DNA from 3 places in the Streptomyces sp. NPDC006487 genome. Region 2 is predicted to be linked to each of the others. Evidence: riboswitches for the same ligand, from Rfam matches in the RefSeq annotation. Region 2 holds a riboswitch; each other region holds the start of a gene.
What was found. Region 2 has a riboswitch for cyclic di-AMP ahead of ACFYM0_RS07915 (transglycosylase family protein). Riboswitches for the same ligand answer to the same signal wherever they lie in the genome.
Positions count from the first base shown of each region.

Region 1: linked by a shared signal. The riboswitch ahead of ACFYM0_RS05975 (LysM peptidoglycan-binding domain-containing M23 family metallopeptidase) and the one ahead of ACFYM0_RS07915 (transglycosylase family protein) in region 2 are both predicted to bind cyclic di-AMP.
Region 3: linked by a shared signal. The riboswitch ahead of ACFYM0_RS17080 (M23 family metallopeptidase) and the one ahead of ACFYM0_RS07915 (transglycosylase family protein) in region 2 are both predicted to bind cyclic di-AMP.

Region 1 is NZ_JBIAHN010000003.1:169,993-173,258, reverse strand. Features, by position in the region: gene ACFYM0_RS05985 (aspartate aminotransferase family protein) at 1-68, shown strand, start outside; gene ACFYM0_RS05980 (tyrosine-protein phosphatase) at 88-909, opposite strand; cyclic di-AMP (ydaO/yuaA leader) riboswitch at 1,255-1,449, shown strand; gene ACFYM0_RS05975 (LysM peptidoglycan-binding domain-containing M23 family metallopeptidase) at 1,454-2,446, shown strand; gene ACFYM0_RS05970 (winged helix DNA-binding domain-containing protein) at 2,513-3,266, shown strand, end outside.
Region 2 is NZ_JBIAHN010000004.1:89,406-92,671, forward strand. Features, by position in the region: gene eno (phosphopyruvate hydratase) at 1-816, opposite strand, end outside; gene ACFYM0_RS07915 (transglycosylase family protein) at 1,184-1,876, opposite strand; cyclic di-AMP (ydaO/yuaA leader) riboswitch at 1,879-2,050, opposite strand; gene ACFYM0_RS07920 (transglycosylase family protein) at 2,327-3,266, opposite strand, start outside.
Region 3 is NZ_JBIAHN010000009.1:73,156-76,421, forward strand. Features, by position in the region: gene ACFYM0_RS17070 (M16 family metallopeptidase) at 1-106, shown strand, start outside; gene ACFYM0_RS17075 (M16 family metallopeptidase) at 127-1,494, shown strand; cyclic di-AMP (ydaO/yuaA leader) riboswitch at 1,734-1,893, shown strand; gene ACFYM0_RS17080 (M23 family metallopeptidase) at 1,906-2,700, shown strand; gene ACFYM0_RS17085 (GntR family transcriptional regulator) at 2,908-3,266, shown strand, end outside.

The DNA.
Region 1 (3,266 bases), on a different contig from region 2:
ACGGAGGCGGCGCGCTGATGTGGGACTTCGGCCGGACACTGGTGAGGCAGGCCGTCGCGAACCGCTGACGGCCCACCTCGTGGGGCGTCAGTCCAGCAGCCGGCCCCGGAGCCTGTCGAGGGTCTCGGGCGTGAGCCCGAGGCCCTCGGCGAGGTAGCGCTCCACCCCGCCCCACTCCTCGTCGATGGTGTCGAAGGCCGTGGTCAGATACGGGGCGCGGGCGTCGAAGAGCGGGGCGAGCAGCTCCATCACCTCGGGGGCGCGGGCTTCGGGGGAGTCGCTGCCCCGGCGGACCCGGTAGCGGTTGTGCGGGGCGTTCGACTCCAGGTAGTCCGCGAGGATCGCCTCCCGCTCGACGCCCAGCGCGAGCAGGGTGACGGCGATCGACAGGCCGGCCCGGTCCTTCCCGGCGGCGCAGTGCATCAGCGCCGGGACGCTGTCCTCGGCGAGCGCGTGCACGACCCGGCTGTGCTCGGCGGTACGGGTCCGGATCATCGTCCGGTACGAACGGGACATCCGCGCGGCGGCCTTGCCCTCGCCCAGGATCTCGCGGAGCTGCGCCAGGTCCCCGTCGCGGACCATCTTCCAGAACTCGCTTCCGTCGGCCGGATCCGACAGCGGAATGTTGACGTTGAGCACCCCGGGCAGTTCGACGTCCGCCCCCTCCAGCGCGTGGTCGGCGCCGTTGCGGAAGTCGAAGACGGTGTGCAGTCCGAGCGACCCGAGGAATTCCGCATCGCTTTCGGTGGCATGCGCCAGATGTCCGCTTCGGAACAGTCGTCCCGACTTGACCCTTCGCCCCTCCGTGGTCGGCAAGCCGCCCACGTCGCGGAAGTTGCGCACTCCGGTCAGTGCCGCTTCGGGCGCTGCCGGATCGGTGTGGGCGCTCTGGGGTATCTGCTGGGTCACAGGGGCTCCTCCGTGTCGTCCGTGCGGTCGTCGCCGCTCTTCGTTGCTCGCCGTCGCCCGTGTCCGAATTACGCCACTTGAGGCCAACTTGCCATAGCGAGAGGCGAGATCGGACACGTCCCCGTGAGCCAGATCATACGGTGACCGTGAGTGTCTGATCGCGAATGGCGAATTCCCCTGTCCGGACGGCTGTTGGGCGAGGGGAATGGACACAGGGTGACCGTAATTCCGTCGGTCCATCATCACTGGGAATCCATCGGGGAATTCGGGACTTGTTCCTTGCGGCCGGGCTCGATTACCTTCGCGATCGATCCGGATGGACCGCCTAATCCTGCCGCCGTCCGGAAACCGCACCCGACTATTCACGCGCGCGGCAGGAGCGGGGGAACCAGGTAAGCCGCTGTTCCGGAGCTCCTTCGGGATCTTTACAACGGGACAGCTCGGGGTGAAGCCGTGCATGTGCTGTTCACCGGTACATACACCGCCGGACATCTCCAGTCCGAACCCGACAGCTCACCTCGCAGGCGTCGGAGAGGAATTCGCCATGTCCGGAACGGGTAAGCACCGCCGTCCCAAGTCCCGCTCGATATCCCGTGGGTTCGCCGTCGCGGGCACCGGTGGCGCGGCCCTCGCGCTTCCGCTGCTCGGCGCCACCGGCGCCCATGCCGCGGGTGTCCCGGCCGCGGCGCCCGCCGCCGCTCCGGTCCAGGCTCCGCAGGCCGTGGCCTTCCGGGCCGCGGCCGCGCCCGCCGCCGTGCAGGCCGCCCCCACCGTCTACACCGTCGTGCCGGGCGACTACCTCTCCAAGATCGCCGAGCGCCAGCACCTCGCCGGTGGCTGGGAGCAGCTCTACGCGGACAACCTCGAGGCCGTCGGCACCGACCCGTCGCTGATCCACCCGGGCCTCGAGCTCACGCTCGGCGCGAAGGGCGCGGCTCCGGCCGCGGCGGCCGAGTCCGCGCCGGCCGAAACGCCGAAGCCGGCCAAGAAGTCCGCTTACTCCGCTTCTTCCGGTTCATCGGATTCCTCCGGCTCCGCTGCTTCGGATGATTCTGCCGGTTCGTCGGATTCCTCCGAAGAGGCCGTGCCCGCCGCCAAGGTGCCCGCCAAGCAGCAGGGCGGCTCCGCGCCGACCGGCTTCGTCGCCCCGGTCAGCGGCGGCCCGTCCACCGCCTACAAGACCGCCGGCTCCATGTGGTCCAGCGGCTACCACACCGGTGTCGACTTCACCGCGAGCACCGGCACCACCGTCAAGGCGGTCGGCGCCGGCACCGTGGTCTCCGCCGGCTGGGGCGGTGCGTACGGCAACGAGGTCGTGATCCGGCACGAGGACGGCAATTACAGCCAGTACGCGCACCTCTCCCAGCTCTCCGTCTCGACCGGGCAGAGCGTCAGCGCCGGGCAGACCCTGGGCCTCTCCGGTGCCACGGGCAACGTGACCGGCCCGCACCTGCACTTCGAGATCCGCACCGGTCCCTCGTACGGCTCGGACATCGACCCGCTGGCCTACCTGCGGTCCAAGGGCGTCAGCATCTGAATCCGAGGCGCTGTCGGAGGTGCCGGTTAGGCTGCCCGTTCCGACAGGGGACGGGACGGTCATGGCATGAAGGTCAGCGCCGGGGAGCTCAACCGCTCCACGCTCGCACGGCAGTTGCTGCTGGGGCGCGAGGCGATGGACGTGGGCGACGCGGTGCGCCGGGTGGTCGCCCTGCAGGCGCAGCACGCCGCCTCGCCGTACCTCGCGCTGTGGAACCGGCTCGCCGGCTTCGACCCGGCAGACCTCGACGCCGCCTTCACGGGGCGCGAGGTCGTCAAGTCGACGTTGATGCGGCTGACCCTGCACGCCGTGCACGCCGAGGACTACCCGGCCTTCCGGGAGGCCGTGCAGCCCTCCGTACGGGCCGCCCGGCTCGGGACCCGTTTCACGGACTCCGGGCTGACGGCCGCGGACGCCGACCTCCTCGTGCCGCAGCTGCTGGACTTCGCCGACCGGCCCCGTACGACGGCGGAGTGCGAGGACTGGCTCGGACAGCGGCTGGGAGTGGCGCCGCGGCCCGGAGCCTGGTGGGGGCTGCGGCAGTACGCACCGCTGCTGCACGCGCCCACCGCCGCGCCGTGGTCGTTCGGGGAGCGGCCGTCCTACGTCGCGCCCCCGTGCCGGCCGCGCACCGTACCGGCGGACCCGGAGGCGGCGGAGGAATCCCTGCGGACGCTGGTCCTGCGCTACCTGGAGGGGTTCGGGCCGGCGTCGGCGGCGGACGTGGCGCAGTTCTCCCTGGTCCAGCGGGTCAGGGTCCGCCAGGCGCTGCGGGCGCTGGAGCTCTCCGGGAGGCTCGACCGGCTGGAGGGGCCGGACG
Region 2 (3,266 bases):
GTAGTACTCGGTCATCTCGGCGGCCGAGCGGGACTGGCCCTCGAACTCGTACTTGCCGTCCTTGTAGAACTCGGACGCGGCGACGTCGAGCGCGAGCGCGATGTCCTTGCCCGGGACGTAGCCGGCCTGCTTGATGGCCTCGACGATGAGGTCGAGCGCGGCGCGGTTCGACTCCAGGTTCGGCGCGAAGCCGCCCTCGTCGCCCAGACCGGTGGAGAGGCCCTTGGTGTGCAGGACCTTCTTGAGGGTGTGGTAGACCTCGGCGCCCCAGCGAAGGGCCTCGGAGAAGGACTCCGCGCCGATCGGGGCGATCATGAACTCCTGGATGTCGACGTTGGAGTCGGCGTGCGACCCACCGTTCAGGATGTTCATCATCGGAACGGGCAGCAGGTGCGCGTTCGGACCGCCGAGGTAGCGGAAGAGCGGCAGGTCCGAGGCCTCGGACGCGGCGTGCGCGACGGCGAGGGAGACGCCGAGGATGGCGTTGGCGCCGAGGGAGCCCTTGTTCTCGGTGGCGTCCAGGTCGATCATCGCCTGGTCGATCAGGCGCTGCTCGGTGGCGTCGTAGCCGACGAGCTCCGGGCCGAGCTGCTCGATGACGGCGAGGACGGCCTTCTCTACGCCCTTGCCCATGTAGCGGTTGGGGTCACCGTCACGGAGCTCTACGGCTTCGAACGCTCCGGTGGAGGCGCCGGACGGGACTGCAGCACGGCCGGTGCTGCCATCGTCGAGGCCCACCTCGACCTCGACCGTGGGATTGCCTCGGGAGTCCAGGATTTCCCGGGCTACGACGACGTCGATGGACGGCACGAGCATCTCCTTCTGGGATGTGACGCTGGGTGTGCGGTGGCATGTCAGGCCGTGGGATGGCCTTGCCGCTTAGAGCCTAACCGCCTGCGGGCACTCGGCCAGCCGACCGCCCGGGTCCTGGGACGAAAAAGGGCCTGAATGCCCCTCTTACAGGACATAGGACCCTTGATCATCGGCATTTCGGAGGCCCCGTCAGACCGAAGGCATCCGCACACAGCACCGCCCGGCGCGAAGGGGGTTGCGCGCCGGGCGGTGGAATCATGCGGTGGAACTACTGCGTGTCGCGAAAGCGGACACGACCGTTCTCGCAGGTTTCAGCCGGGGTTCAGCTTCGGCTTCGGCCCGCGCCTCGGGTCCCGCTTCAGCTCCTGCTTCAGCTGAGCTTGAGCTTCTGACCCGGGAAGATCAGGTTGGCGTCCGTGACGATGTCCTTGTTGAGCTCGAAGAGCTTCTCCCAGCCACCGGCCACGTTGTTCGCGTCGGCGATCGCACCCAGCGTGTCGCCGGACTTGACCGCGTAGGAGCCGTTGCCCGTCTTGGGGGCCTCGGTCTTCGCGGCCGGACGCTCGGAGCGGGTGGTCGGAGCCTCGACGCGCTTGGTCTCCTGCTTCGGCGCGGCCTTCTCCTGCTTCGGCGCGGGCTTCGGCTGCGTCTTCGGCTTGGCGGGGGTCTGGGTCGAGCCGCCCGTGTAGGAGGAGTTCGACAGGCCCACGCCACAGGACGGCCAGGCGCCCTTGCCCTGGCCCTTGAGGACCTTCTCGGCGATGGCTATCTGCTGCGACTTGGAGGCCTGGTTGGCCTGCGCGGCGTACGCCTTGCCGCCGTACGCGGCCCACGTGGAGGACGAGAACTGCAGGCCGCCGTAGTAGCCGTTGCCCGTGTTGATGGACCAGTTGCCGCCGGACTCGCACGAGGCGACGCGGTCCCACTCGGAAGCGGTCGCGGCCGAGGCGGTGCCCGCGGCCATCAGCGGCGCGGCCACGGCGACACCGGCGACACCGGCGAGCGTGACGATGCGGACGGCCTTGGAACCGCGACGGTGCTTGCCCTTGCCCGAAAGCAGCATGGAGTTCTCCTCACCGACGCCTACGAGGTGAGCTGTCGGGTTCGGGCGAGTGAGTGCCCGGCCGAGCGACCTAGCGCTTGGCTTAACCCCTAGCCGGCGATGTGACCGTCTCTCAACGGCCGCTACCGGCGCCTACCTTGGTTCCCCCGCTCCTGCCTTCGGCGCTTTACGCGACGAGTGTTCCCTCCGTCCGCCGGCAGGATTCGGCGATGCGGTCGAAGGAGCCCGCGGTGGCGAGCGATTCAGAAGGTAGACAGGTCTCCCCCCGATGTTCAACGAGCGACATCGGGGGGAAACAGTGCCTACTTGCGCTCCCCGGAAGGGCGTTTGCGCAGGTGAGGGCGGGGTTTGCGGAACCCTCCGGGCCGGACACGCCAGTTGACCTGAAGAGACACATGTCTCACTTACAGAAAACGGACAATCAGCTGGTTCCGGGCGCTTCAAGTGTCCTTATTGATGCGTTAGATCCAGGTTCTGGCCGGGCTTGATCAGGTCCGCATCGCCGCCGATGACCTGCTCGTTGGCCTCGTAGAGACCCTTCCAGCCACCCTTCACCCCGTTGGCGTCCGCGATCTCGATCAGGCTGTCGCCCTCCTTCACGGTGTACGTCGGGTCCGACGCGGCGTCAGGCACGGCGGGCGTCTCGACGGCGGCCGGGCCGCGGTGCTTGCCGCCGCCCTCGCTCGCACCGGAGGCCGCCGGAGCGGTCGGGGAGGCGGACTCGCCGGGCGCGGCCGGAGTCGTCGGGGCCGTGGGATCAACCGGGTTGACCGGAAGTGTCGGGTTCGCCGGATTCCCCGGGTTCGCCGGATTCGCCGAGTTCCCCGGGGCGGACGGAGTCACCGGAGCCGTCGGGTCCACCGGCTGCGTCGGCCCCACCGGCAGGGTCGGGTCCACGGACGGCGGTGTGGGAGTGGTGGGGTTCACCGGAGTGGTGGGGTCCGTCGGGGCGGTGGGGTCCGCGGGGCTCGTGGGAGCCGTCGGGTCGCCCGGGAGGCCGGGAGGCGGCGTCTCCAGCTCCGGCAGCGGCATGACGGGCAGTTCGCCCGGCACGCCGATCGGATAGTCGGGCAGCACCGAGGCCGACGGGGTCGGACCCTTCTGCGTCGGGGCTCCGAAGTCCGTGGACTGCTTGCCCGAGCCGGTGTGGGGCACGGAGGCGTCCGGGCGGGACGGAGCCGGGGCGGCGGATCCGGAACCGCCGGGCAGGCCCGGGTCCACCTCGGCGGCGGGCGCGTCCTGCGTCAGACCGGCCTGCACCCCGCACAGCGGCCATGCCTGGGGGCCCTGGGAAGCCAGGACCCGTTCGGCCACGGCGATCTGCTGGGAGCGGCTGGCGAGGTCGGCGCGCTCGGCGAAGTCCAGTCCGCCGGCGCTCTTCCACTGCTCC
Region 3 (3,266 bases), on a different contig from region 2:
CCGACTGCGCCCCGACAACCGCGCGGTGCTCGTCTACGAGCCCATCGCCGCGGATGACATCGAAGAGACCGACGCGAGCGACGAGAACGAGGGGGCGGAGCAGTGAGCGACACCGCAGCCGTCACGATGACCTTCCACCCGCGCCCCGAGGCCGGCGAGCCGCAGCCGTGGGCCTTCCCGGCCCCCGAGCGCGGGGCACTGGCCAACGGCCTGACCCTGCTGCGCTGCCACCGGCCGGGCCAGCAGGTGGTCGCGGTCGAGATCAACCTCGCGGCCCCGCTCGACGCGGAGCCCGAGGGCCTCGACGGAGTGGCCACGATCATGGTCCGCGCCCTGTCCGAGGGCACCGACAAGCGCTCCGCGGAGGATTTCGCCGCCGAACTGGAGCGCTGCGGCGCCACCCTCGACGCACATGCCGACCACCCCGGCCTGCGGGTCTCCCTGGAGGTCCCGGCCTCCCGCCTGCACAAGGCGCTGGGCCTGGTCGCCGAGGCGCTGCGCGCGCCGGCCTTCGCCGACGCCGAGGTCGACCGGCTGGTGCGCAACCGGCTCGACGAGATCCCGCACGAGAGCGCCAACCCGCAGCGCCGCGCCGCCAAGCAGCTCTCGAAGGAGCTCTTCCCGGCCTCCCTGCGGATGTCCCGCCCGCGCCAGGGCACCGAGGAGACGGTCGCCCGCATCGACTCCGCGGCCGTACGCGCCTTCTACGAGGCCCACGTGCGCCCCGCGACCGCCACCGCGGTGGTCGTCGGCGATCTGACCGGAATCGACCTGGACGCCGTCCTGGCCGACACCCTGGGCGCGTGGACCGGTGACACCACCGCCCCGCGCCCGGTCCCGCCGATCACCGCCGACGACACGGGCCGCGTGGTCATCGTGGACCGGCCCGGCGCGGTCCAGACGCAGTTGCTGATCGGCCGCATCGGCGCCGACCGGCACGACCGGGTCTGGGCACCCCAGGTGCTCGGCACGTACTGCCTGGGCGGCACCCTCACCTCCCGGCTGGACAAGGTGCTGCGCGAGGAGAAGGGGTACACGTACGGCGTGCGCGCCTTCGGCCAGGTGCTGCGCTCCACCGCCGACGGCAAGGGCGCCTCGATGCTCGCCATCAGCGGCTCGGTGGACACCCCGAACACCGGCCCGGCCCTGGACGACCTCTGGACGGTGCTGCGCACCCTCGCGGCGGGCGGCCTGACCGACGCCGAACGGGACGTGGCCGTGCAGAACTTGGTGGGGGTGGCCCCGCTGAAGTTCGAGACGGCGGCCTCCGTCGCGGGCACGCTCGCCGACCAGGTGGAGCAGGAGCTCCCGGACGACTACCAGGCGCAGTTGTACGCGCGGCTCGCCGAAACCGGGACCGTTGAGGCCACTTCGGCGGTCGTCAGCGCCTTCCCGGTGGACCGGCTGGTCACCGTGCTGGTCGGTGACGCCTCGCAGATCGAGGAGCCGGTGCGGGCCCTCGGGATCGGCGAAGTGACCGTGGTCACCAACTGACCGTCCGTTGACTGCCGGCGGGTCGCCAACTGACCTCCCGTACATGGGTCTCGGGCAAGGAGCCCTGGTGGATTGTCCGCCAGGGCTCCTTTCGTCTGCATTGTCCGTTTAGTGCTGTGGTTGCTTGTATGCGGTGTGGCGTACGCAACAAAAGGGCGTGTCTGTTTGGTGATTGGCTGATGATCCGCCTAGCGTCGGCCGTGCTGTTCGTCAGTTGTAACCGCCGCGTCCGCGGCACCGGACAGCGATCGCCGAGTCCCCGTCAGGCGCGAGCCTGGGGAGCCGGGGACCCACTTGTGTCCCTGGGGTGAATCGGACCGCCTCGCAAGAGGGGGCCCGTAGGAGACCTTCCTGCTCCGAACCCGTCAGCTAACCCGGTAGGCGAGAGGGAAGGAAAGGATCAGCCCCTTCATGGCGTTTGGCAGTAGTGCCGCCGGCAAGCACCGTGGTTCGAGCCGTATGAGCCGCAGGACCGCCGGCTACGCCGGCATAGCCGCCCTCGCCGCCACCGGCGTCGTAGGCTCCCTGGCCGGTCCCGCGTTCGCCGCGGACCATTCCCCCTCCGTCGAGGACACCGGCGCCCTCAACACCATCGTCGTGGCCGACGAGCTCGCCGGTGACGTCGAGGCCCAGGCCCAGTCCCAGCAGCGCGCGGCCGATGCCGCCGCCGCCAAGGCGCAGGCCGAGGCCGACGCACGGCAGCGGGCCGCCGAGGCCAAGGCGAAGGCCGAAGCGCAGGCCAAGGCCGAGCGCGAGGCCGCCGAGCGCGCCGCCCGCGAAGAGGAGCGCAAGCGCCTCAACACCTTCGTGTCGCCGCTCGACAACACCTACGTCAGCACCCAGTACCACGCGGGTGGCGGCATGTGGTCCTCCGGCAGCCACACCGGCATCGACTTCCACGCCGCCTCCGGCACCGAGGTGCACGCCGTGGGCCTCGGCACCGTGGTCGAGGCGGGCTACGGCGGCGCCTACGGCAACAACGTCGTCATCAAGCACGCCGACGGCACGTACACCCAGTACGGCCACATGTCCTCGCTGAGCGTCTCCGTCGGCCAGCAGGTCACCCCGGGCCAGAAGATCGGCCTGTCGGGCTCCACCGGCAACTCCAGCGGCCCGCACCTGCACTTCGAGGCCCGCACCGGCGCCGACTACGGTTCGGACATCAACCCGGTCACGTACCTGCGCTCGCACGGCGTCACCGTCTGACCGGCTCGCCCCACCGCACGTCTTCCGCGAAGGCCCCGGCTCTCTTCGAGCCGGGGCCTTCGTGCATCTCGCCGCGGCCTTCTCGCCGAGGGCTTCGTGCTCCGCGCCGTGTGAATGTTTCGTATTTCCGGCCGCTCTCGGAAATTATCGTGTGTTGCAATAGAGTTGCGACGCGCACAGCCATACGAAAAAGGCGGAGGTCCGGTCTTGCGTATTCCCGCGCACACGGTATGCACAGCGATCCGCGAAGACATCGTCTCCGGGGTGTTCGGGCCCGGCGGCCGGCTGACCGAGGAAGTGCTGGCCCGCCGGTACGGAGTCTCGCGCGTCCCGGTGCGCGAGGCGCTGCGCACGCTGGAGTCCGAGGGGTTCGTGACCACCAGGCGGCACGCCGGCGCCTGCGTGGCCGAGCCGACCGAACAGGAGGCGGCCGACCTCCTGGAGCTGCGGATGCTCCTGGAGCCCCTCGCGGCCGCCCGGGCGGCCAGACGGCGCAGCGAGGCTCACCTCAAGGTGCTGCGCGGCCTGGTCAGGCTGGGCCAGGAGCGGGCCAGGAGGGGGCAGGG